2 regions of the Sporosarcina jeotgali genome follow, and region 2 is predicted to be linked to the other one. Evidence: predicted binding sites of a transcription regulator. Region 2 holds the regulator's gene; the other holds the start of a gene.
What was found. The regulator LexA, encoded in region 2, represses DNA repair genes until DNA is damaged. The targets are predictions, from matches to a motif close to CGAACATATGTTCG.
Positions count from the first base shown of each region.

Region 1: a site for LexA is predicted at 5,727-5,740, ahead of PGH26_RS08610 (topoisomerase). Genes of this name have one in related genera too.

Region 1 covers NZ_CP116341.1:1,747,651-1,760,074, forward strand. The annotation lists gene PGH26_RS08570 (IS1182 family transposase) at 1-168, shown strand, start outside; gene tnpA (IS66 family insertion sequence element accessory protein TnpA) at 327-629, shown strand; gene tnpB (IS66 family insertion sequence element accessory protein TnpB) at 629-982, shown strand; gene tnpC (IS66 family transposase) at 1,023-2,609, shown strand; gene PGH26_RS08590 (alpha/beta fold hydrolase) at 2,672-3,493, opposite strand; gene PGH26_RS08595 (TIGR04104 family putative zinc finger protein) at 3,825-4,112, opposite strand; gene PGH26_RS08600 (hypothetical protein) at 4,168-4,500, shown strand; gene PGH26_RS08605 (DUF6366 family protein) at 5,002-5,193, opposite strand; gene PGH26_RS08610 (topoisomerase) at 5,291-5,680, opposite strand; gene PGH26_RS08615 (YjdJ family protein) at 5,818-6,309, opposite strand; gene PGH26_RS08620 (hypothetical protein) at 6,395-6,964, opposite strand; gene PGH26_RS08625 (hypothetical protein) at 7,107-7,532, opposite strand; gene PGH26_RS08630 (hypothetical protein) at 7,627-7,953, opposite strand; gene PGH26_RS08635 (hypothetical protein) at 8,235-8,555, opposite strand; gene PGH26_RS08640 (GNAT family N-acetyltransferase) at 8,847-9,293, opposite strand; gene PGH26_RS08645 (hypothetical protein) at 9,401-10,156, opposite strand; gene PGH26_RS08650 (GNAT family N-acetyltransferase) at 10,269-10,760, opposite strand; gene PGH26_RS08655 (hypothetical protein) at 10,881-11,045, opposite strand; gene PGH26_RS08660 (hypothetical protein) at 12,051-12,176, opposite strand.
Region 2 covers NZ_CP116341.1:1,133,200-1,145,623, forward strand. The annotation lists gene mutL (DNA mismatch repair endonuclease MutL) at 1-601, shown strand, start outside; gene PGH26_RS05305 (alpha/beta hydrolase) at 618-1,532, shown strand; gene miaA (tRNA (adenosine(37)-N6)-dimethylallyltransferase MiaA) at 1,529-2,488, shown strand; gene hfq (RNA chaperone Hfq) at 2,519-2,743, shown strand; gene PGH26_RS05320 (trimeric intracellular cation channel family protein) at 2,767-3,372, opposite strand; gene PGH26_RS05325 (methionine gamma-lyase family protein) at 3,490-4,755, shown strand; gene lexA (transcriptional repressor LexA) at 5,174-5,794, opposite strand; gene yneA (cell division suppressor protein YneA) at 5,982-6,296, shown strand; gene PGH26_RS05340 (YneB family resolvase-like protein) at 6,296-6,955, shown strand; gene PGH26_RS05345 (DUF896 domain-containing protein) at 7,021-7,254, shown strand; gene tkt (transketolase) at 7,360-9,366, shown strand; gene sirA (sporulation inhibitor of replication protein SirA) at 9,576-10,022, shown strand; gene PGH26_RS05360 (YneF family protein) at 10,178-10,423, shown strand; gene PGH26_RS05365 (alpha/beta hydrolase) at 10,501-11,427, opposite strand; gene PGH26_RS05370 (hydroxymethylglutaryl-CoA lyase) at 11,441-12,343, opposite strand.

The DNA.
Region 1 (12,424 bases), 610 kb from region 2:
ATGGCCGTGAATTTGAGGAAATACACGGCCATAAACAACATTCACGCATCAACAAATGGAAAGAATACAAGAAAAAAAGCGAGTGTTCACCAAAAATCGGTGAACACTCGCTTTTTGTTTCAATTTGACTGGTTATGTCCCAGCCTCTTCTTTTACCATCGTAACTGAGAAAATATGCAGTTAATACACTTCGTGATTGATTTCTTGTTTCCACAAGAGAATTTGATTAGCAACTTCTTCCGGTAAGCGTCCAATAGCTAACACATACTAATAGAAGGTTTTGCATGAGATACTCTTTCCAGATTTAAATTCTGGGAGGGGTTTTTTTGAAAAGAAAAGAGAAAGAATTGTACTGGATAGACCAAATAAAAGACTATCGACAAAGTGGAGAATCCTTAATTGAGTGGTGCGAGAAGAAAGAAATTAAGATCTACACAATGAAATACTGGTTACGGAAGCAGTCGCCAGTATCCGCCGAATCACAAGAAACTGCTTGGATTCCCTGCGTGGTCGAGGAACCTTCAAGTGCTTCTATTACACTAAAGATAAAAAATGTAGAAATCGAAGTATTGAGTGGCTTCCAGGACGAATTGTTACTCAGGGTCCTTCGGACACTTGAAGAACTATGATGAATGGGCGGACAGTCGAACAGGTCTATTTAGCTGCTGGACCGACTGACCTTCGGAAATCAATCGATGGGCTGGCTGTCATTGTTCAAGAGCTTTTTGAACTTGACCCGTTCTCTCACGCGCTCTTTGTGTTCTGTAATCGGAAGAAAGACAAACTCAAGATCTTATTTTGGGATCACAATGGCTTTTGGCTCTATTACCGTCGGCTGGAAAAAGGATTGTTTGATTGGCCAGACTTTGGCTCTAGCCAACCACTTCCCATCACATCCAGACAGTTGAACTGGCTACTTGATGGTCTTCCACTGAACCAACGCCAGGCGCATCCTTCTGTGGCAGCGAAAAAAATTATTTAGATACTATTAGAGCGTGCAGATTTATGCTATTCTAAGACCTATGAAAACACTGGACGGAAACACCTCACCCACAATTGAAGAGCTTGAGAAAAAGAACGCGCAGCTGGAGAACAAGATGAAGACCTTGGAATTGAAGCTGCAATGGTACGAAGAACAGTTTAAACTGGCTCAGCAGAAACGGTTCGGTTCATCGAGTGAGAAGACCGATGACAATCAGTTGTCGCTTCCACTCTTTAACGAGGCTGAAGTTTCTGCGTCTGTCTTGTTGGCAGAACCTACAATGGAGACGATTAGCTATGCACGCAAAAAAGTCGGCGACCGTGCAGAAAAACTTAAGAATCTTCCGGTTGAAACCATTCATTATGACCTTTTGGACGAAGAGAAGGTCTGTTTGGCGTGCGATCACGAACTCCACGAAATGAGTATTCAAACTCGACAAGAGTTGAAGATTGTACCGGCACAAGTGAAGGTCGTCGAACATATACAGCACATTTACAGTTGCCGTCATTGCGAGAACCATTCAATCACGACGCCGATCGTGAAGGCAAAGATGCCGAATCCAGTCATCCCGAAGGGATTGGCTTCTCCTTCAGCGATTGCCTTTATCATGACCCAAAAGTTTGCGGATGGTCTGCCTCTTTATCGCCAAGAAAAGCAGCTGGAACGCATGGGGATTCCGTTGAATCGACAGACGCTCTCAAATTGGGTGATCTCGGCCACAACACGGTGGTTGACTCCAGTCTATGAGTGCCTTCATCGGCAATTGATGCAGGAAGACTTACTTCACGCTGATGAAACCAGCGTACAAGTACTGGATGAGCCGGGTAAGTCGGCACAATCCAAGTCCTACATGTGGCTCTATCGCACGAGTGGTAGTTCAAAGAAACCGATGGTTCTCTTCGATTACCGTCCGAATCGCGCGAAAGAAAATCCACAGAAGTTCTTGAGCGGGTTCACGGGATATCTGCATGTCGATGGGTATGCGGGTTATGAATCCCTGGAAAATGTCGAACTTTCGGGGTGTTGGGCGCACGCACGCCGGAAATTTGATGAAGCCCTCAAGGCAACTAAAGGTGCGTCGTCAGATTCGAACCGTTCGACGATTGCGAAGAAGGGGCTTGCTTTCTGTAATCAATTATTTGCGATTGAGCGTAAGATCAAGGATAAAAATCCAGAAGAGCGCCTAAAAATTAGACAACAAGACAGTCAGCCTGTGCTGGATGCTTATTTGGTCTGGCTAACGGAACAGAAAGAAATCATTGCGCCCAAATCAGCAACCGGCGGTGCGATCACGTATTCCTTGAATCAATGGCAAAAACTGACGACCTTTATGAAAGATGGGCGCATCGAAATCGACAACAATCGTGCCGAAAGATCGATCAAACCATTTGTCATTGGAAGAAAGAATTGGCTGTTCGCTGTTTCGACGACTGGAGCGAAATCCAGCGCAATCGCTTATAGTCTCGTAGAGACGGCCAAAGAGAACAACTTAAATCCATTTCTTTATCTGCAATTTCTTTTCGAAGAACTTCCACAGCTTGATATGAATGACAAATTACAAATCGATCATCTGATGCCTTGGTCGAAAGAACTTCCTAAGGACTGTTATATCCAGAAAAGAAAATGAACAAAATGCCCTTCCAAAAAAAATCGGAAGGGCATTTTGTTTTCTAAGAAACCAGGTGTTCTTTATTGGACGCTTACTTCTTCCGGATTGTCCCAATGAAGATGGTGCTGAGTATTTTCTATTCCAATTACCTTTAATACGTCAACGCCTTTTTTAATTTCCTGTACTCCTATTTTGCGAGCTGAATCTGCAGGTTCAATTGCGGCATGAAGTAATAAAACAGGACACTGAATGCTATTAAAAGCAGTCGAACAAGGCTCTTTATAGAATGCCTTAATAATCGCTAAGATACTGAAGACGTCAGCCTTAAATACATAGGTATCGTTAACTTTTTTAAAACTGGAGGCTATTAAGGGATCGAGATTGGTATTCCATTGCTTTGTTGTGTAACTTTGGTATTCTTTGACCACTTCATCCCAAGATCCATAAATACTGGACTCCACGTATTCTTTCCAATCAATCAAGGCTGTTTCCTCTGTCAGTCCGTCAACATGCTCAGGAAAAGCAAATCCTCCGTCTAATAAAATAACGCCACTAACCTTATCGGGATACATTTTTGCTGCATGCAGGCAAATGTCTGCCCCCCATGAATGCCCCATCATGTAAAAAGGTTGATTCGTAATCTGCTGTATCACTTGATACATCCTTTTTGCTAAAGAGGAAAACATATAGTCCTCAGCCCGATGAAGCGACTCAGTTTCCCCGTGTCCCGGGTTATCTATTAGAATAAGATGAAAATCATTTATTAAGTATTCATTGAGCCCAGAAAAACTATTTAAATCACCTGTCATTCCGTGCAGACAAACAAGTGAAGGACGGCTGTTATCACCAAGTTCACACCCATGAAATGTATGGCCATCTACTGCTATTTGAAACTTCTTCAATTCCATTTCTCTCCCTTAAGTACTTCTTTTTGATATATTCGTTAATCTGATTACCTCCAGCTAATTTGCATGATCCCAGTATAGTCTATATCTGGAGTAGAGCTAAGCACGTTGATGTACGTTACAGCGTATGGTTTCAGAAGGTCGTGGATTGGACGTATTTCTGAGAACTTCACAAGAAATTAAGGCAGCTTTAACACGAGGGGCTCAAGGCTCACGATAATCCTACGCTTGCACTCCAATCAACTAAGTGTGCAGGAACTAATAAACGTCCAGGATTGTTAAAAAAAGTATCTTTAGAGAATTGCCGTCATCAGTAAATACAACTCGTTCAAGCAACTTTGAATTTAACAAAATACGGTACGAACAAAGAGCCAATACTCAGTATGGCGAGTCCTGCACCCAGCGTAGCCAAATGGTTAGTGAAAGGTGAAAAGAAAATGACAAAAAGAAGCATTGGCAAGCCAGTAAGCGATACAAAAAGCAACCTGCCTTCAAAAGTCAATTTATGTTCTGCACCGCAATTATCACATGTAACTGGTTTGTAGACCCAGCCTAAAAATGCTTTGTAAACTTTACTCCAGCTGAAAGGCATATTACAATTTTGACATTTTCGCAATACCAACACTCCTTTTCCGGCATAATATAATGGGTCTATTCTAGGACAATGTTGCATGGTTAAAGCTCTTGATTATTGTTCTAAGAAATATATTATCGGGAGTAAAACCAAGCCTAGCAGAAAAAGTACCGGAATCGAAGAAACAATTAAAGCAAAGATCCTTAACTTACCTTTTCGGCTAAAAAGTGCAGTTAGGAATGAAGTTATTATTAATGAAATAACCACAACATCTCCAATTTCTGAAGTTCCATTCACTACAATTGGTGCAATAAAGGCAAAAATAATAAATAAAGAAAACAATGACAATGAAATGATACTTAAATATCTTCTTAACAAAATCATTTCACCTCTTCTGCTCTTTTCTCGCTCAATTGTTTTTCAGGCGTAAATCCTTGTTCCAGAATTGCATCCGTTTATGAAAAGTATTAAGAGTTCTTTTATCAATTTTTGCTCATTCTAGCATATCCAGATTTGCTGTGAGGATGATTTTTCTTGTGATTTAAAAGCATCAAAAATATCCCGATTATTGCTGTAATTAAAACGGGAATAAACATTTTATTCATGAGACTGTAAAGCAGTACGATAATGAAAATTACAACGATTAAAGAGTGAAAGGCATAATACTTTTTCAATTTAATTACTCCTCTACATATTTTTAACTGGCCCGTTTGCGTTATTAGCGCGATTACTTAGGCAGCAATCGCACCCATATCTGAAATAATGTTAAGCACGTTGATTTGCATTCCAACCGTACGCTTTCCGGAGGGCGTGGCTTGAGCCGCTTCCTTCGCTTCGCTCCGTCCAGGGTCTCAAGCGCACGCTAATCCTCTCGGAGTCGACGGCTTGCACTCCAATCAACTAAGGGTGTATTACCAAAAATCGCCCCCGTTTAACGAAAGAAGGTGGCGTATATTATAAATCCAATTATCAATAAAAGAATCATAAGTCCAGTGCCTTTCCAACCTAAGCCACCTACTAAATCCGAAAGTACGCTTCCGTGAATACTGCTTGCGGGATGCTTTAATTCCTTCTGCCTTAATCTTTCACGTCTTTCTTCAGGAGTTTCATTATCTCTACCCATTTCACCACTCCTTAAATTTTCTTTGGTGTGCTTCAAAATGGCCCGATTCTTGAACAACTTTTATCCCGCAAACGCCCCCGATTTCTTAAGTTTCCTATTAATACTTCTCGATTTTTATTGTTATATCTTCTTCGCTAATTGTTGCGTTTTCTGCTTCGGAAACTTTCTTTATAGAATCCTCCACTGCTTGTTGAATCATTGTTTCATCTACTTTTACATCCTTCGGGTAACTTACTGATACAGTCATATCTTTAACATTACCATCCACCATTATTGCTATTGATTCTTTATCCAGTTCCGTTTGCTCTGTAATAGATGTTATTACTTCACTTTTCAACTCTGAAACTAAATTCAATTCTGATGATAAATCCGCATCATTTTCCTCGTTTTCTGAATCCTCTAGTACTACCACTTCGGGCTCTCCATTACACCCAACTAAAAAAATCGAACTGAATAATACTCCTGAAATTATAGCTTTTTTAATCATTTCTAGTCCCGCCCTTTCAAAGGTTACGAATTCTACAACAATTTTCCATACATAAATTTGACGATATTTATTGGTGGAAGTTTCAAATTAAAACACAATTTTCCACAATCGGCCCAAAGCTATCCGATTAAGCCTTGTTAGGTAAAAAATATAAAATTCCCTTTATTCTTAGTACCTTTTAGCATCCTTAAAAAGAACACAATAGCAAGAGATAGATTGATTAACCCATTAAAAAGAAAAGCAAAGATGAAATATTTCCCTCCTACTGTTGGTGAACTATATATTGTTAAACCTAATAAAACTTGGATTATACTAATTGCAGAAAGAAAGACTGTTAATCTTTTGATGTTATTTTTAAGTAATAAGTAACCGCTTAAAGTTGCGATATAAGATAAGCTAAATAGAATTAATATAGGATACACAGGATGAAATTTTGCTGCATAGATAAAATAGTCTAATTGTGATATATCGGAGTTATTTGTAATCTGTCCATTAAATACTTTTGAAAATAATGCAGTGTGCTTCCACTCCCACGGGACTTCCCTAATTGCACTCCCTTCATACCATGCTATAAACGTTGAAAAAGCTAAAAGCATTGAGGCTATTAAGTATTGACCGGCATATTTCATGTGTTCCCCCTTATTTATTTTAAGATACTTCATATCTTGAATAATTTGGATCGTTTGAAGTGATACCCTAATTCATCAATAACAATTAAAACGCGGTGTACCATGACAATGGTGATTGTTTAATAATAAAAGTCAGTAAAACAGAAAAAAATATTATCAAAATCATCTGCTTCGGCTCTTTATAAAAAATTATACATAAAACGCAATACATAATTAGTTCTGTAATATAATTCAGATACACATAGAATATTCCCATCCCCACTGAAAGACTTAACATCAATCCCATGGGAAATGCAGGTAAAATAAAAGCTGAGCGACTGTTATTTTTAGCGAACCATACAATAGCCGCTAAAAAAGGGGAAGCTAAGGCTATAAGGCCCCAGTATAAAATATAACTTGTCGAAAAAACACCAAACAACATCGCAGAGTATACGTAATAACCACTAAACATTCCTAGAAAGAAAATCATTGTATGAATGCCCGCTCGAATTGGAGTTTTACTATATGCCGCTATTAATGTCCCGATAAATACCCAAATGCCCAATCTGGTAAATACATCACCAAAGTAAGGAACGGAATCTAAGTACTTGGTAATTACACCAAAGATTAGACTCGCAAATAACAAAGACATATGAATTGCTAATCTTTTTTTCAAATTCCCCACTCCAATTTTCCAAACACATTTTCTGTCTAATTATTTACATAATGAATGAGACAATACGTTTCTCCATAAAATGGCCCTGTTTCGGTATTGGGGCTTTTACTTATCAAGTAATCGCCCCCGTTAGCAGTGGTGTTTATTTCATGCCATTTAGTTCTTTTCTAATTTCTTCAGACAAAGTATTGGGACTTGTTATTTCATAAAAATGACCATCAATCATTTGCAAAACATTATTGTAACCTAGAACGAATCCTGTTGTTTTCTCAATTCCCTTATCGTCATAAAGTATTTTGACTTCATAACTCATCATTGGTGTAGACTTAACCTTTCTAATCTTCATTTCACTTGATTCATCGACAATATTCATTAGCTGCGCCTCAGTCAAATTGAATTCTTTATCAGGAAATTGACGGTCTTCAACTGTTATTTCATTAATGGATTTATGATCAAATCCATTTTTAAAAGCTTCGCCAAAAGTCGTTATTTTATTGTTTTCTAGATACAAATAAAAACTAATACCTAAAATTAATACCAGTAGACCCGCAACAATACTCTTTTTCATAGTATTCTCTCCCAACTGATTTCCTCAGTAGCTACCTAACAAAATGGTCCGATTCCGGCATACGATTGCTTGATTAAAGCGCCCGTTACTGGATTTACTGTTTTTTTAACTGATTGTATAATAATTGATTGCATAGTTCCGAACAAAGGCCTTGTGTTTTATATCTATTCAACAGGTCATTTACATCAATAAATATTCCATTCTTACGTAGTAAACTTTCAAATTGCATAAATGTTAAATTCGGATCAATTTCGACTTTTTTATCAGGGAATGACTTGTGAACTGTTTGATTAATCTCTGTCAATTTATTACCAAGCATTTTAGCAGTAGATGTATAAGTTAGTATTGTCTCAATAAAATCAATTTCAGTATGAGATAACCCTTGATTTCCCAACCATTCACTAGCAGTTTTGTGCGTCATATCATCGCCCCTTTTTGGGTGTAGGTCTTTATCAATCTGGCCCTATTGTTTAAGATACTTTTTTAGTAGTACTCTTCGTTGCTTGGAGTGCAGGCGCCGACTCCTGTAGGATCAGCGTGAGTCTTGAGACCCCGCAGTGTCGCGACCTTTGCGACCGAGGAGACTCAAGCCACGCCCTCAGGAAAGCGTGCGCAGGAACGCAAAGCAACATTTGATAATGGCCCTATTACGGTATTGGCGTGCTTACTTGTAAAGCAATCGCCCTCAATTCTGGAGTAATTTCACTTCTTTTCTAGAGCCTTAATAAGTCTTACTAGCCAATATAATGCCACCCACGGAAGAATAAACATCGTAGCCCATTCAATTAACCTTGGAACTAAATAGAATCCATTTACTCCTAGAATACCTAGAGCAAACCAAATCCCTGCCACAATCACTAAAGCGATTATTATACTTGTTGTAGTTCCGTCCATTCTTTTTGACCTTTTTGATAATTTCCGAATGGCTAGCACAATTAATGCGATAACAGCTACCAAGATAATTAACTTAATTAACGAGCTCGTTAAGTATTGCAAATTATTATATGATCTGATTTCCTCCAAAAAAACACCCCTAGCAGAATCAAAAGTATAATTCCTTAATCATGGCCTGATTCTTGAATGTATGCTTTATAATAACTACACTCCGTTGCTTGGAGCGGAAGATGGACGACTCCGAAGGGATCAGCGTGCGCCTTGAGACCCCGCAGGGAGCGTTTTTTTGCGACTGAGGAGGCTCAAGCCACGCCCCTCGGAAAGCGTTCCGTCTGGAGCGCAAAGCAACAATTTGCATGCTAAATAATGGTCCGATTTTGGTATGGGCACGATTAATTATTGCATCAATCGCACCCTTGATTATTGAATCGTATATTTAAATATCAGTTCTCCATTTGGATCTTTTTCATTCATAAACACAAAGCCAATATCTTTGTATAAATGATAAGCTACTTTATTCTCCTCAACGATACTCAAATATATCACTTTTATTTCATACTCTTTTCTGACGATATCAATAAGCTTTAACATGGCTTTTTTGCCTAATCCTTTACCCTGAAACTTTTCATCTATTATTATCCGATCAATCCAAGTATCTTTATTTGGACCGAAAGAACCGTACATAGCAAAGCCAATAATATCTTCTTCACTATATATAGCTACTGGATGCCATTGTTGAATTTCTTTGGCTTCGGCTAGACATTCCTCTACTGGTTCAATATATTTCTCTTGTCCCGGTTTGACTCTTATATTTCTAACCATACATTCATTGGTTTCATCAATATCCGTTATATAAATATTGTTCATTTTATTAGTTAAATCTCCTTCACTAATTGCGTTAAATGGCCCGATTGCGATATAGAGAGATCACTTATTTAGTAATTGCCCACGATTACCAACTAGCAAGATATTTATTACTTTTGTTTCTCGATGATTAATTGTCCTTTTTGCTGCTCGACATTGAAAGTGGATTCCTTACTATTCCCCAAATTTGCTGAGACTGTTTTTCCTGAATAGCGTTCATCCGCATAGATAAATACATAACCCTCTTTTTCAAGAATAACGTACCCTTCACGCTCTCCTTCCTGTAATTCCAACAATCCATAACCTGCTCTTGAGTAATTAAATAGAGCAATGGCAGGCTTATCATCAATAGTTAATGCAAAGGCTGTCAGCTCACCATTAATCCATTCATCTATTTTAATTATTTCAGCAAGGTCTTTATTTAACGAATATGGACTTTCGTAAAATGATTGAAGTTCACGCCAAAGTTCATGCTGTGAAGGATATTCGAGATTTGACCAAGTTCCTATTTCTGTTACTTCATCACCATTAACCCGTAAGGTAACACCTATTGTTGGTGTCTCTATATCATTCACATCGAAATTACCAACCGTAAGACCGGCTTCATAATGTTCCTGTCTAATCGTGAATACTCTATCGGGGTAGTTTTCATCAAGATAATCACTTACGATTCCATACGCCTCAGAATGCTTATTCGTTTTCAACGCAGGAAAATAAAGAACGTATCCAATAAATCCTAAGACTAGAATGATCGTAAACGCAATTGCTACTCTCCTTTTCTTCCTAAAAATAAACCAAAGAATTGTTATCGCAATGACTATTGCAACGCCAACCACAAAAAAGTAGATCAGTTCACTTGGACTCATATGAGTTCTCCTAACACGAAAGAAATTCTTATAATAGTCTTCTGAAAATCCGGCCAGTTTGCGAGATAGATGGGATTTTGTATAAAACAAACGATCCCCATTCCAGAACAACTTACAATGACTTTTCCATTTTTATATTTGTTTCAACATATCCTAGTTTTTCATATAAACCTCTTGCCGCTTTGTTATGACCAAAGACGTGAAGCCCTATTTCTTTCAGTCCAAGCTCTCTGGCTTTAAGTTCAATTTGTTTCATTGCTTGTTTTCCATAACCTTTTCCTTGATCGGATTTCCAAATGTTATTTACATAATAATCGTGTATCAAAATACCATTAGGAAGTTCGCAACAATCTTTTCTAATATTACCGAACTTTTCTAATATTACCGAAGGAACTTTTATGAAGATACTCAGTTTGGATTGTCTCCTTTTGGATTCTTCTTCTTTTTGTCCCCAAAGTATGTCCAAAGATGATATGCGGACCAAAATAAAACCCCACTTACAAATATTATTATTGGTCCAACAAATGGCTTTCGCTGAATATACTCCGGAGTGAAAAATGCTAACAATAATAAAATAGTTATGGCTGGTATTAAAAGAATCCAATAACGTTTGTCTTTAAATGTGCTAAAACTACACATAAAATCCCCCTCTCATAACCCATTTTCGTTAGACGATTGAATCACACGATTTATTCAAGAACTGTGACCAGTAATTAAAAGCTCATCATATTTCTTTCCTATCGATCCACTCAAATAAATAATGGAAAGGAAATGCAAGTAAAGAAACTAATATGACTTCTAACCAATCGATTTTCGACCTAAAAATCCATTGTGCAACGATGAGTACTGCAAATAAAAATACGGTAAACTGCGCGCTGGCTTTCATCATTATGAACCTCCATTCTATAAGAATCTGAAATTAGTTTATTTAGGAATAGTTACACACGATGAAACGAGGAATAATAATTAGTTGCTGTGTTTTACTTTCGCGTCAAATAGTATCTTGCGTTAGCGAAAAGGACACCTCCTAAAAGGAAAAGCATGACTATGACCCAACTGGCAATTGCTGAATACTTTCCTTTTAGAATAAACTCACTTATCAAATTCACAGCTACCATTATAGCCATTACAATATACAACCATATTACATACTTCATAATTCACCTCTTAACAGAATTCTTTAATTTGACCATTGAAATGATTGGATACTTTGTTTATACCACTCATGAAACGCCATTGTTATTGGGCTAATATACTTTCATTTTTCAAGACTCTTACTTGAGTTTGTAAAACTTATCATAGCTGAATTCAAAAGCCAAAACATTAAATAAAAAAATGCAATGTTAAAAATTAATCCGAGCCACAAAAAACTGAATCCTCCATTTTCGTATAGGCTCAACCAATCGGCTGGAAACCCTAAAAAGGTTGATCCGCGTTCGATTCTGATTCCAATACCAGGAATAAAGGATGTACCCAGAACACAGACAATACTTAAGATTAAAATATAGTTCATACACTTGTTTCTCATCCCAGAAACCCACTTTCCCTAAATTTTTTCTTCTGAATTTCCTCTGCCATTGGCCATATTGCGGTATTGGGTATTCGGTATTCGGTAGCGGGAACTTGCTTATCAAGCAAATGGTCCCGATTAAGAGATTAATCTTGAGCGGAATGTCTTTTAAGTCTTTTATAAAAAAATATATACTTAAAAGAAACTGCTGTACGCCGATAATTCCTAATATGTTCACCACCGTTACGGAATAGGAACTAACCATATTAATCGCGATAAACAATAGTATTAAGAGAACTTGCGTAGCTCTAAATACTTTTCTTATTACCTCTCCCCTCGCTCTATATAAATACATTACGTTGCTCGAATCGGAAGACGGCCGACTCAGAAGGGATCAGCGAAAGACGTATCGAAGAACGGCTTTTGCGAATAAAGCGCAGCGAGAAGAAGTACGTCTTTGTAATCGACTTGAGATCCAGCACGGATGCCTTCGCTAATTGGTCGGCTCAAGCCACTCCCCATAGAAAACGTTCCGTCTGGAGCGCAAACCAACATTTTGCATACTAAATGGGCTCGTTAGTTGCAGATACTCACAATTCACTTCTTCTATATTGTACCAAACCGCCTTTAAATTGTCTGAATATAAATAAAGAAAAAAATTAAAAAAGAAGTCGATAGAAATCATTTATATTCCCTCCACAAAAAAACACCCAAACCAAGTAATCAATCTGCGTGGTTTGGGGTATCGTGATTTAGTC
Region 2 (12,424 bases):
ATCTGAACAAAAAGCGTCATTCCCAACATTGTTGCCAGTAGGACAAGTCCATGGAACTTATATCGTTGCACAAAATGAGGATGGCTTTTATATGATCGACCAGCATGCGGCTCAAGAGCGCATTAAATATGAGTATTTCAGGACGAAAATCGCAGAAGTGGATCATGATGAACGACAAATGCTGTTAATGCCTTTAATCTTCCATTATTCAGCAGATGAACAGCTGAAGATTGAAGAGAGACTCGATGCGTTAGAAGAAGTCGGTATTTACCTTGAGCAATTCGGTCCTTCGTCGTACACAGTAAAAGAGTATCCTTCATGGTTCCCTGCTGCAGAAGCTTCTTCGATTATTGAAGAAATGATTGAACAAGTATTGCACACCCGTCAAGTGAACATTGCTAAACTGCGCGAGGACTCAGCAATTATGATGAGCTGCAAGAAATCTATCAAAGCGAATCATTACTTAACAATGGAAGATATGAATCGATTGTTAACTGATTTAGGAAATGCAGAAAATCCATATACATGTCCGCATGGACGACCTGTGTTAATCCACTTCACAACGTATGAACTTGAAAAAATGTTCAAGAGAGTGATGTAAAAGAGGAGGGAATGTAATGAAACAACAGGAACTCAAAATGTCTGATGGAGTAATTCTTGATGCCTATGTCATGGAACCTTCTGGAGCTCCGCGCGGACAAATCCATCTTGTTCATGGCATGGCAGAGCATATTGGGCGGTACGAAGCGGTCATGAATGATCTTTCTCAAGCTGGCTACTTAGTCACTGGATATAACCAGCGCGGACATGGACAACGGGCGCTTGACCAAAAGCAGCTAGGGGACTTTGGCGAAGGGATCACATTTGATAGACTCGTTGAAGATGTGCGGGAAGTAATGAATGCATTTAGTGCAGATGACTCTAACCAGCCGCGGATTTTGTTTGGACACAGTATGGGATCGTTTATTGTCCGTCGTTTTTCTCAGAGATACGGAAAAGAAATAGATGCCCTTATTTGTTCCGGAACTGCTGGGAAACCAGGTATGACAAGAGTTGGAGGCAGTATTCTAGCCTCTGTTTTATCCATTAAAGACGGTTCGCATGCACCAAGTGAAGTACTTGATAGGATTGGTTTTGGCGGATACAACAGAACTGTCGAAAATCCAGAGACGAAGTTCGATTGGCTTTCTACAGATCGGCAAACTGTGCATGATTATATTGAGGATCCTCTTTCAGGAGCGGTTTCAACGAATCATTTCTTCCATGTCTTATTTGACGGCTTGAAATTAATCAGTTCGACATCCGCATACGAATCGGTTCCTAAGAAATTGCCTGTCCTTTTATTTGCAGGGACAGAAGATCCTGTAGGGAACATGGGAAGCGGGATTTTTGAAGCAGCGGGAATGTATCAGGATGCGGGTGTTGAAAATGTACGGGTCCATCTATTTGAAGGTGTTAGACATGAATCCTTACAAGGGACTTCGAGAGACTCTGTGCTGACGATGATGAAACAGTGGGTGAATAATTTATGAATCAACCATCAGAAGTGATAGCAATTGCTGGTCCAACAGCTTCAGGGAAGACTGCCCTGGCTGTTGGTCTTGCCCATTGCCTAAACGGCGAAGTGATCAATGGAGATGCTATGCAAGTTTACCGCGGTCTCGATATTGGGACCGCCAAAATTACAAAAGACGAAATGGAAGGCATTCCCCACCACTTATTCGATATCAAATCTCCCAGTGAATCGTTTTCAGCAGCAGAATACCAGCAAATTGTTCGGGATAAGATTTCAGAAATACAATCCCGTGGAAAATTCCCGATCTTGGCAGGCGGCACAGGGCTGTATATGCAGTCTGTTCTTTTTGACTACCGATTCACGGAAGCAGCAGCTGATTTGGAAGTGCGAAGCCGTCTGGAAAGTGAACTTGAAGCGTCAGGGGCTTCTGTATTATACGAGCGACTTCTTCAGCAAGACCCGGTAAGTGCTGAAAAGATTCATCCGAATAATCATAGACGACTCGTTAGAGCCTTAGAGATTCTAGAAGTGAGCGGGGAGACAAAAGCGAATCATGAAGCGGACCAAGGCGCAACACCGATGTACCGGTCTTCTATTATAGGCCTTGAGCTGCCTAGGGAGCTCCTTTACGAGAGAATTGACAGACGTGTCGATTTGATGATGGAAAAAGGATTACTGAATGAAGTCCAAGGATTATGGGAGCAAAACATAAGGGACGTCCAGTCAGTTCAAGCAATCGGATACAAAGAGCTGTATCAAGCAATTGATGGTAATTTATCAGTAGATGAAGCAGTCGATCTAATTAAAAAGAATACTCGCCACTATGCAAAACGGCAGATGACGTACTTCCGCAACAAGCTGGAAGTCAATTGGTATGATGCAACAACAGAGAAAACGCTGCTGGTTGAGAAAATATGTGACGAAGTAAAGGGATTTAACCTGCATATCGCGAATACAAAAAGCAGGCATTAATTGCGAATATGAACTGTGGGGGGTAATTAGATGGCAAATGCCAATATGCAAGATACGTTTCTGAATTCACTCAGGAAGAATAACACGTTTGTAACTGTATTTTTAACAAATGGTTTTCAGCTTAAAGGGTTGATCAAGTCGTATGATAACTATACAGTTCTTCTAGAATCAGACGGCAAGCAGCAGCTGATTTATAAGCATGCAATCTCTACTTATGTTCCTGCAAAACCGGTTATATTGAAAGATGAACAATAAAAAAAGGCCATGACTGGCCTTTTTTATTTTGGCAATAAAGAGCGCTGCGGCAGCTGCCAGTGAAACTTAATGGATAACATGCGTAACGCGGCTGTAGCAATGAGCAATATATAAAGTGCAGCATCGTGTATATACGTATCGAATCCAACAATTAAACCAGCAAGTGCGGCCCATACTGCATAGATATCACTTTTAAAAACCAAAGGCTGACGTCCGGCAAGCAAGTCACGGATGACTCCTCCGCCGGCACCTGTCAACACCGCTGCCGCCACTACAGCGAACAGAGACATTTCCATCTCAACGGCCATTAAGGCGCCTTGAATGGCAAAGGCAGCTAACCCAACCGCATCAAAGTAAGATCCCCACCTATTCCACGTTTTCAGCAAGTATCCGGAAAAGAAAAAGATGACTGCTATAAGTACTGACGCAACTGTGAAAAACAGCTCTTGTCCCCATAAGACTGAAACGGGAACTCCTATAAAAACGTTCCGTACGGCGCCTCCGCCAAACGCAGTGACCATTCCTAATATATAGACTCCAAACATATCAAAGTCCTCTTCCATCGCAACAATCGCACCCGAAATTGCAAATGCGGCTGTACCAATCAGACTAAATACATCCCATGTCACTTCAAAGTTCCTCCGTTCAATACGTTTTAAAATTGTCAGGATGAGAATCCGTTTACCGAAAGCGTTCTACCTGTTAAAATGGGCAGTAAACCTATGGTACAGAATGGAGCATCCTGAATGAGTATACAGCAATTGAACGATGAAATCTTAAATCGTGCAGAAAAAGTTGAAAACGAACTACAACCTTATGCAAAAGCTGCCGAACGCATCGCTTTCCTCAATCAAAAGAAAGTATTGGCAGCGTTCAGAAAGAATCGTGTGAGTGACTTTCATTTAACCGGATCCACTGGATATGGATATGATGATGCAGGCAGAGAAGTGCTTGAGCAATTATATGCCGATGTTTTTGGAGCGGAAGCAAGTCTAGTGCGCGGTCAAATCATTTCGGGCACACATGCGATTGCGATTAGCCTTTTCGGGATATTGCGGCCCGGAGATGAACTGCTTTATATAACAGGGAAGCCCTATGATACGTTAGAGTCAATCGTATCCGGCGGAGATCAAGATACAGGCTCGCTGCAGGACTTCAATATCGGCTACCATCATGTTGATTTATTGGAAAATGGAACTGTTGACTATGAAGAAGTTGAACGTCAGATCAATCCCAACACTAAAATGATTGCCATTCAGCGTTCCAGAGGCTACGCGGACCGCCCATCGTTCACAGTTGCCGAGATTGGCGACATGGTGAAGCGGATAAAAGCAAATCATCCCGATATTATTATATTTACTGATAATTGTTATGGTGAATTTGTCGAAGAGCTGGAGCCGACGGATGTTGGTGCAGATCTGATGGCGGGGTCATTGATCAAAAACCCGGGTGGCGGTCTTGCTCGTACAGGCGGCTACATTGCAGGAAGAAAAGAATTGATTGAGAAATGCGGATACCGCATGACTTCACCTGGCTTAGGCGCAGAAGCAGGAGCATCACTGGATACGTTACGAGAAATGTACCAAGGATTTTTCCTAGCTCCGCACACTGTAAGTCAAGCCGTAAAGGGCGCACAATTTACGGCAGGCATGCTTGAATCCTATGGGCTAGTGACAGCCCCTCATTATTCTGCAGCCCGAACGGATCTGATTCAATCGGTATCATTCCAAAATGCCGAGCAAATGGTCGCATTCTGCCAAATGATCCAAGCCAACTCACCAATCGATGCACACGTGAGTCCTGTGCCATCGTACATGCCAGGCTATGCAGATGATGTCATTATGGCCGCTGGAACCTTCATCCAAGGCTCCAGCATCGAGTTGACAGCGGACGGCCCTATTCGTCCGCCGTATACAGCGTACATCCAAGGCGGCCTCACGTACGAACACGTAAAAGTCGCCATCCTATCGTCTGTTGAGCGACTAATCGAACTTGAATTAATCAAATCATAAGGTGGAAGTGATCATAAACTGCGGAAAGCGCTCATAACCCTGTAAAAGTGATCATAACCCGTGGAAAAGCGCTCATAACCCTGTGAAAGTGATCATAAACCGAGGAAAGCGCTCATAACCCTGTGAAAATGATCATAAGTCGCGGAAAGCGCTCATAACCTTGTGAAAGTTATCATAACCCGAGGAAAGCGCTCATAACCCTGTGAAAGTGATCATAACCCGCGGAAAGCGCTCATAGCCCTGTGGAAGTGATCATAAACCGAGGAAAGCGCTCATAACCCAGGGAAAGCGCTCATAAACTTGCGAAAATGACCATAGCCTATAGAAAGTGCCCATACCCGCATGCAAAAAATCCCCCACTAAAAAAACTGCGTATCCCTCAAAGTGAATGAGGAATACGCAGTTTTTATCTATAAAATTAATGAATCGTGCGATAAACACCGACCACTTTGCCGAGAATCGATACATTCTCAATAATAATAGGATCCATTGATGAGTTCTCGGGCTGCAAACGGAAGTAATCTTTTTCTTTGAAGAAACGTTTCACGGTTGCCTCATCTTCCTCAGTCATCGCTACTACAATTTCACCATTACTGGCAGTATGCTGCTGCTTCACAACGACGCGGTCTCCATTTAAAATACCAGCTTCAATCATACTATCTCCTACGATTTCCAGCATGTATAAGTTGTCCTCCGAAGTCCCGAACGTATCCGGAATGGGGAAGTACTCTTCGATATTTTCAATTGCAGTAATCGGAATTCCAGCTGTAACTTTTCCGACTAAAGGAACGTGAACGACGCCTGTTTTTAACTCGTCCATTCCATCTTGATCCAAAATCTCAATGGCACGGGGTTTAGTTGGGTCGCGTCTAATTAGTCCTTTACTTTCAAGTCGCGCGAGATGGCCATGGACAGTTGAGCTGGAAGCAAGTCCGACAGCTTCACCAATTTCCCGTACGGAAGGCGGGTATCCCTTTTTTTGCACTTCATCTTTAATGAAAGTCAGGATGTCTTCCTGTCTTTTGGAGATCTTTTTCAATATGTTCACCTCTTCACTTTTTTTGCAGGAGACGTCGCTCTGCGAAGTGTTTCTATGAAAATAGTATAACATGTGTTCGTACGCATAGCAAACAAAGGTTCTAATTTTTAGTGTTGACACACAAACCTTTGTTCGCATATAATAAAAGCATAGAAGCGAACGTACATTCTGAAAGGGGAAATCATCCATGACAATCATCCGAAAAAACAAAAATATCATAGCAGCCTTTACCTTATTTGCAATTTTAACTTTCGTCCTTATTCTTAAATTTTCAGTTCCTCAAGACATTATTGAAGTAACAGTCGTCGAAGGAGATACGCTTTATCAGCTAGCGGAGCGCTATGCAGGTGATGTGCCTGCAGACCGGTGGATACGAGAAGTGGCGACACTGAATAATTTATCTGACTCTGCTATTATTGCAGGTGAAGATCTCAAGTTGCCTGCACATTTTGGGCCGGAGGTTGACGATACTCGACTCGTCCTTGCAGAGGAGGGAGAATAATGGGGAATCGGGGTAGTTGCGTTTTGTACTGCAGAGTAAGTACTGAAAAAGATACTCAGGAGTTATCATTAACACGTCAGCATGAAGAACTGACAGCGCTGGCAAAAAGATTGGATTTCAGCGTGGCTGAATCATTCACTGACAAACACAGTGGATATGAATTGGATCGGGAAGGCCTATTGGATCTTCTTGATTATATTAAAGAGGATTCCATTGATGCTGTTTTAATCCAAGATGAAACACGTCTTGGCAGAGGGAATGCCCGTGTCGCAGTTTTACACCTGCTCGCAAAAACAAATACTTCTGTTTTTACGAATCATGACAGCGGCCCATTAGAATTGAATGAAATGGACTCCATGCTTCTTGAAATACTTGCAATAGTAGAAGAATATCAGCGGAAATTACATAATGCAAAGATACGAAGAGGAATGAAACGAGCTGTAGAGGCAGGGTACAGACCAGAACACAATTTACGAAACCAAGGTAATGCGGAAGGCAGGGAACGAATAGATGCACCCGTACTTGAAATTGTTTCTTTGCGCGATAAGGGACTGACTTTTGAAGAAATCACTTCTGTACTTAAAGGACTAGGTCATCAGGTGAGCAAGGCAACGGTCCATAGACGATATCAGGAATTTGTTGCAGAGCAGGAAGGCTAATTGGTTGCACTTCTGGCCGTTTTTGTTTACGTTCTAAATAATGAATGTGAACTGGAGGGAACGTTATGCTGGAAGAAAATAAGATAAACCGTATTAATGAGCTTGCAAAAAAGGCAAAAACATCGGGTCTTTCCATTGAAGAAGCGAAAGAGCAATCTCAATTGCGCAGTGAGTATTTGAAAACTTTCCGTTCAACAATGAGAGATACCATCGAAAATGTTAAAGTGCTGGACCCTGATGGAAATGACGTAACACCTGAAAAAGTAAAAGATGCTCAAAACAAGAAGTTTTTAAATTAAGTATCCGCATATCATCTGACCGCAGTTTGTATTCCTGCGGTTTTTTCATTACAATGGATGAGGAATCTAGTTAAAATAAGAGATTGTGAAAGGGTGTAATTACCGATGACTAACACTACTGATCAACTGGCGATTAATACGATCCGGACGTTATCGATCGACGCTATCGAAAAAGCAAATTCTGGCCACCCTGGCCTTCCTATGGGTGCTGCGCCAATGGCGTATGTACTATGGACCCAGCACATGCATCATAATCCGTCAAACCCATCTTGGTTTAACCGGGATCGCTTTGTTTTGTCGGCAGGTCATGGCTCAATGCTTCTATACAGCATGCTCCATTTAAGCGGATATGATTTGCCAATGGACGAACTGAAGAATTTCCGTCAGTGGGGATCTAAAACACCGGGTCACCCTGAATATGGCCATACAGCTGGAGTCGAAGCGACCACAGGACCGTTAGGACAAGGTATTGGAATGGCTGTTGGAATGGCTATGGCTGAAAAGCATCTTGCTGCTACTTACAATAAGCCAGGTTTTGATGTTGTGGATCATTACACTTATGCGCTGTGTGGTGACGGAGACTTAATGGAAGGTGTGGCGGCTGAGGCGATTTCACTCGCTGGACATCTTGAATTGGATAAGCTGATTGTTCTCTACGATAGTAACGACATCTCCCTAGATGGGGAATTAGATATGTCTTTCACAGAAAAAATTCAAAATCGATTTGAATCATATGGATGGAATTACATTCATGTTGGTGACGGCAATGACACAGCGCGCTTGTCTCAAGCAATTGAACAAGCGAAACAAAATACGGGCGGTCCGACAATAATTGAAGTGAAAACTGTTATTGGATATGGCTCACCTAACAAATCAGGTAAATCAGATGCTCATGGAGCACCGCTTGGTGAAGATGAGATGAAACTTACAAAAGAAGCTTACAAGTGGACTTTTGAAGAGGACTTCCACGTCCCTGAAGAAGTTTATGACCACTTTAAAACGTCTATACAAAAACTTGGCGCAGACAGTGAATCCGAGTGGGACAAATTATTCGCTGCCTACGAAAAAGAAAATGGGGAGCTTGCTGCCCAATTGAAAAATGCAATTGATGGAACTGATAAAGCTGCAGTTGAAGCGCAGTTGCCTGTTTATGAAGCAGGTAAGTCTGTTGCGACACGTTCAGCTTCTGGAGATGCAATAAATGCGATCGCGAAAGCTCTTCCATCATTCTTTGGCGGCAGTGCAGACTTGGCCGGATCCAATAAAACTGCCATCAAAGGAGCAGGAGATTTTCTTCCTGGCAGCTTTGATGGCCGCAATATCTGGTTTGGTGTGCGTGAATTCGCAATGGGTGCTGCTTTGAACGGAATGACCCTGCACGGTGGACTGAATGTATTTGGAGGAACGTTCTTTGTCTTTAGTGACTATGTACGTCCTGCTGTTCGGTTGTCTGCTTTAATGGGAATTCCTGTGACTTATGTATTCACACACGACAGTATTGCTGTTGGAGAAGATGGTCCTACACACGAGCCGGTTGAGCATTTAGCTTCACTTCGTGCAATGCCAGGACTATCTGTTATCCGTCCTGCTGACGCTAATGAAACTTCAGCTGCGTGGAATCTAGCAGTAACTTCAACAAACCAACCAACCGTTCTAGTATTGTCCCGTCAAAACTTGCCGGTACTGGAAAAGTCAGCTGAACTTGCATCTGCTGGTGTCAGCAAAGGTGCCTATACGGTATCTCCGTCCAACGCAGATCAACCAGAAGCAATTTTGATTGCGACAGGTTCTGAAGTTAGTTTGGCTGTTGATGCGCAAACTGAACTAAAAGAAAAAGGAATCGACGTAGCAGTCGTCTCTATGCCTTCATGGGATCGATTTGAAGAGCAAGACGCTGCGTACAAAGAACAAGTGTTGCCTAAAGCCGTAACAACGCGTCTTTCTCTTGAGATGGGATCATCACTCGGCTGGCATAAATATGTCGGCAATGACGGTGACGTCCTCGCGATCGATACATTTGGTGCAAGTGCGCCAGGAGAAACGGTCATGAAAGAATACGGTTTCAGTGTGGAAAATGTTGTATCAAAAGTATCCACTATGTTAGGCAAATAAAATAATAATAAATAAAGCAGAGACGAGAATTAAATTCGTCTCTGCTTTTATTTATGACAGAAAGATTTATACAAAATGTGACGGTACTGATAATCTAATTAAAAATCAAATTATTTTGACATTTCGACATAATTAGTGACGTTCCATTCCGCCAAGTGACAGCCTTTGCGAAATGTCTCCTGTACGATAATGTAAAGGAGTGGTCATACATGCGAACATATGGAATTTATAAAATCAAAGAAATGTACCAGACATTTGTCCTTGGACGTGAGCGGCTGCTATATGATTTACTGAAAGCAGATGGTCGTGAAAATCATTTACAGGAAGTCCGATATTTATGCGATCAATTGGAAATTAAAGATGTTGAACAAGCTATTATGAGCGAACTCGGAAAGAACTTTCATACAGTAGAAGCTGGAGATATGAAATATACATTGACCCATCCTTTGAAGGGAACAATTGATATTGGATTTTCTTCGCATGCCTTGCATGCGGCCTGTCATGGTTCTAGAATGCTGGATTTGGATTTGTTCGTAGCTCTTTCCAGTGTGGAAGACCGGTATTTCGCAATTATGGATGAAGCAGGCGAGTGGGGCTGGCTGAAACCAGTCAGGTATACATCATCAGCGTTAGAACCACAATATGTATTCGTTTGATTGTTACCTCGAAGTAGAAAATTAAAGAGAACGCAGATTCCGCGCATAGTAAAACATGAATCTGACAACTGAGACGTTGCGTACTGGGGTTCGGATGCTGTATAATCCTTCTTGGTGGAAACACTTGGACTATTGCAGTAGGGGAGGTAGTACGTATGACTGTTTGGTGGATCGTTGGAATAATTGTTGCTCTCGCAGCAGGAGTTGCCCTTGGTTTCTTCTTAGCTCGTCAATATATGATGAAGTATTTGAAAGATAACCCGCCGATTAATGAAGATATGCTTCGAATGATGATGATGCAGATGGGGCAGAAACCTTCTCAAAAGAAAATCAATCAAATGATGGCTCAAATGTCTAAAGCATCTGAAAAAGATGCTAAGAAAAAGAAGGAAAAGCGTTGATATAATACGTATTTACAGCACTATGAATGATAAAAATAACAACACCCGTTCAATGCTTTGACATCGAACGGGATTTTTTAATTCAAAAAACCATATTTCCGCAAGAAACGCCGGACTGTCGCTTCGTATTCTTCCGGATTTTCATTGAAGGATCGAGCGTGTGCGCCTTTAGGAAACAGTTTAATAGACTTGGCACCATTTTTATGGTCAAACAATTCTTCCGTCATGCTCGGAAGGATGAAATCATCTTCCAAACTATGAATGAACAGCATCGGCTGTGCAACTTGAGCAATGACTTGTTTTGGTGAAACCAAAGAAGTTGTGTACCCATCGCGTATTTTCAAAAAGATGTTAGCAATCCGAATGACCTTAGGTGTGCGAAGCGGTGTCGTCGTTTTTAGTATATGAAAAACCTGTGCTGTGAAATCTGAAAAAGGGCAGTCTGCTATATAAAAATCCGCTTCTTCAGGATAGGTCCCCGCTGTCAAAATCATCGTTGCTGCTCCCATGGATTCGCCGTGTATTCCGAGCAGGGCCCGCTTGCCTATACGCTCACGGACGGCTTGAATGATTGCGCGTAAGTCCATTTTTTCATAGAAACCAAAACTGGTTGTTTTCCCGCCGGACTCTCCATGACGGCGATGATCGTACACAATCGAGTTAAATCCGAGACGTTCGAACATACGGGCAAACTTCATGGAATTTATCTTATTTTCCGTAACGCCGTGGCAAATAATCACAGTTCTTGTTGTATCGAGCGGTCTCAAATAAATTGCATGTAACAAATAGCCGTTAGGGGACTGAATGCGCAAGGTTGTTTTTGGAACGGTTTCATACCATTGCGCATCGAATCGCCGGGCGATGGATTCTCGTTTTAAAACAACCTCTGCATCTTTTATTTTAAGAAACATTAATCGATTGGTAGCAAGGATGCCGAAAGTTGTTACCAGAGCAGTCGCAATGAAAGTGACACCACCTGTAATTGCAAGCAGACGCTTTCTCAATAAATTCAGCTCCTTAGATCCTTCCGTTTTCAAATAAACGGTACATGCCGCTTTCGATAGGTCTTGACACATGAGGTGCAATTTTTCCGACAGCTTCGCAAACGTTTTTAACATCAATTCCCGTTGAAATTTTTAACGAATCAAGCATGTTGACTACATCCTCGGTTGCAACGTTTCCTGTTGCACCATCCGCGAATGGACAGCCGCCAAGGCCGCCGGCTGCCGTATCAAAACGATCAATACCTGCCTGTAAAGATGCAAAAATATTAGCAAGCGCCATTTTTCTAGTGTCATGGAAATGAGCAGTTAATAGTACTGAAGGGAATGATTGGCGAAGTCGAGTGAAAAGTTCATAGCTCTCGACAGGATTGGCCATACCAATGGTATCTGCCACACTAAGCTCATCGACACCTAATGCAACAAACTTCCTGCAAAGTTCAATACAATCCTCCACTTCAATTTTCCCTTCGTATGGACAATAAAACGCAGTAGAGATACAAGCCCGTACAAAAACCTGTTCTTCTTTCAGCTTGAGAATAACCGGAGCAAGTGCTTCTACGCTCTCATCCGTCGTGCGGTTAATATTTTTTTGATTAAATGTATTACTGACACCCACAAACACTGCAATATTTTTGGCGCCTGCTTCTTGGGCAAGTTCAACACCTTTTGCATTCGGTGCGAGGACAATCGAGCGCTCTGCTAAATCTGCTTTCTTCATTATACTTTTCGCATCACTCATTTGCGGTACCCACTTAGGGGATACAAAGGATGTGAGTTCCATTTCAGTTACACCTGAGTTTTTCAGTAAGTGGATAAATTCTAGTTTTACATCTGTTTCCACTAGGTTCTTTTCATTTTGCAGACCATCACGGGGTCCGACCTCGATAATTGTCACTTTTTTTGGTAAACTAAACATACAATCCCCTCCTACAGCTTATTCTAACGGACTGTAGCAGATGCAGGCAATGCATATGTGGGAATGTTCTGTATTTCAATT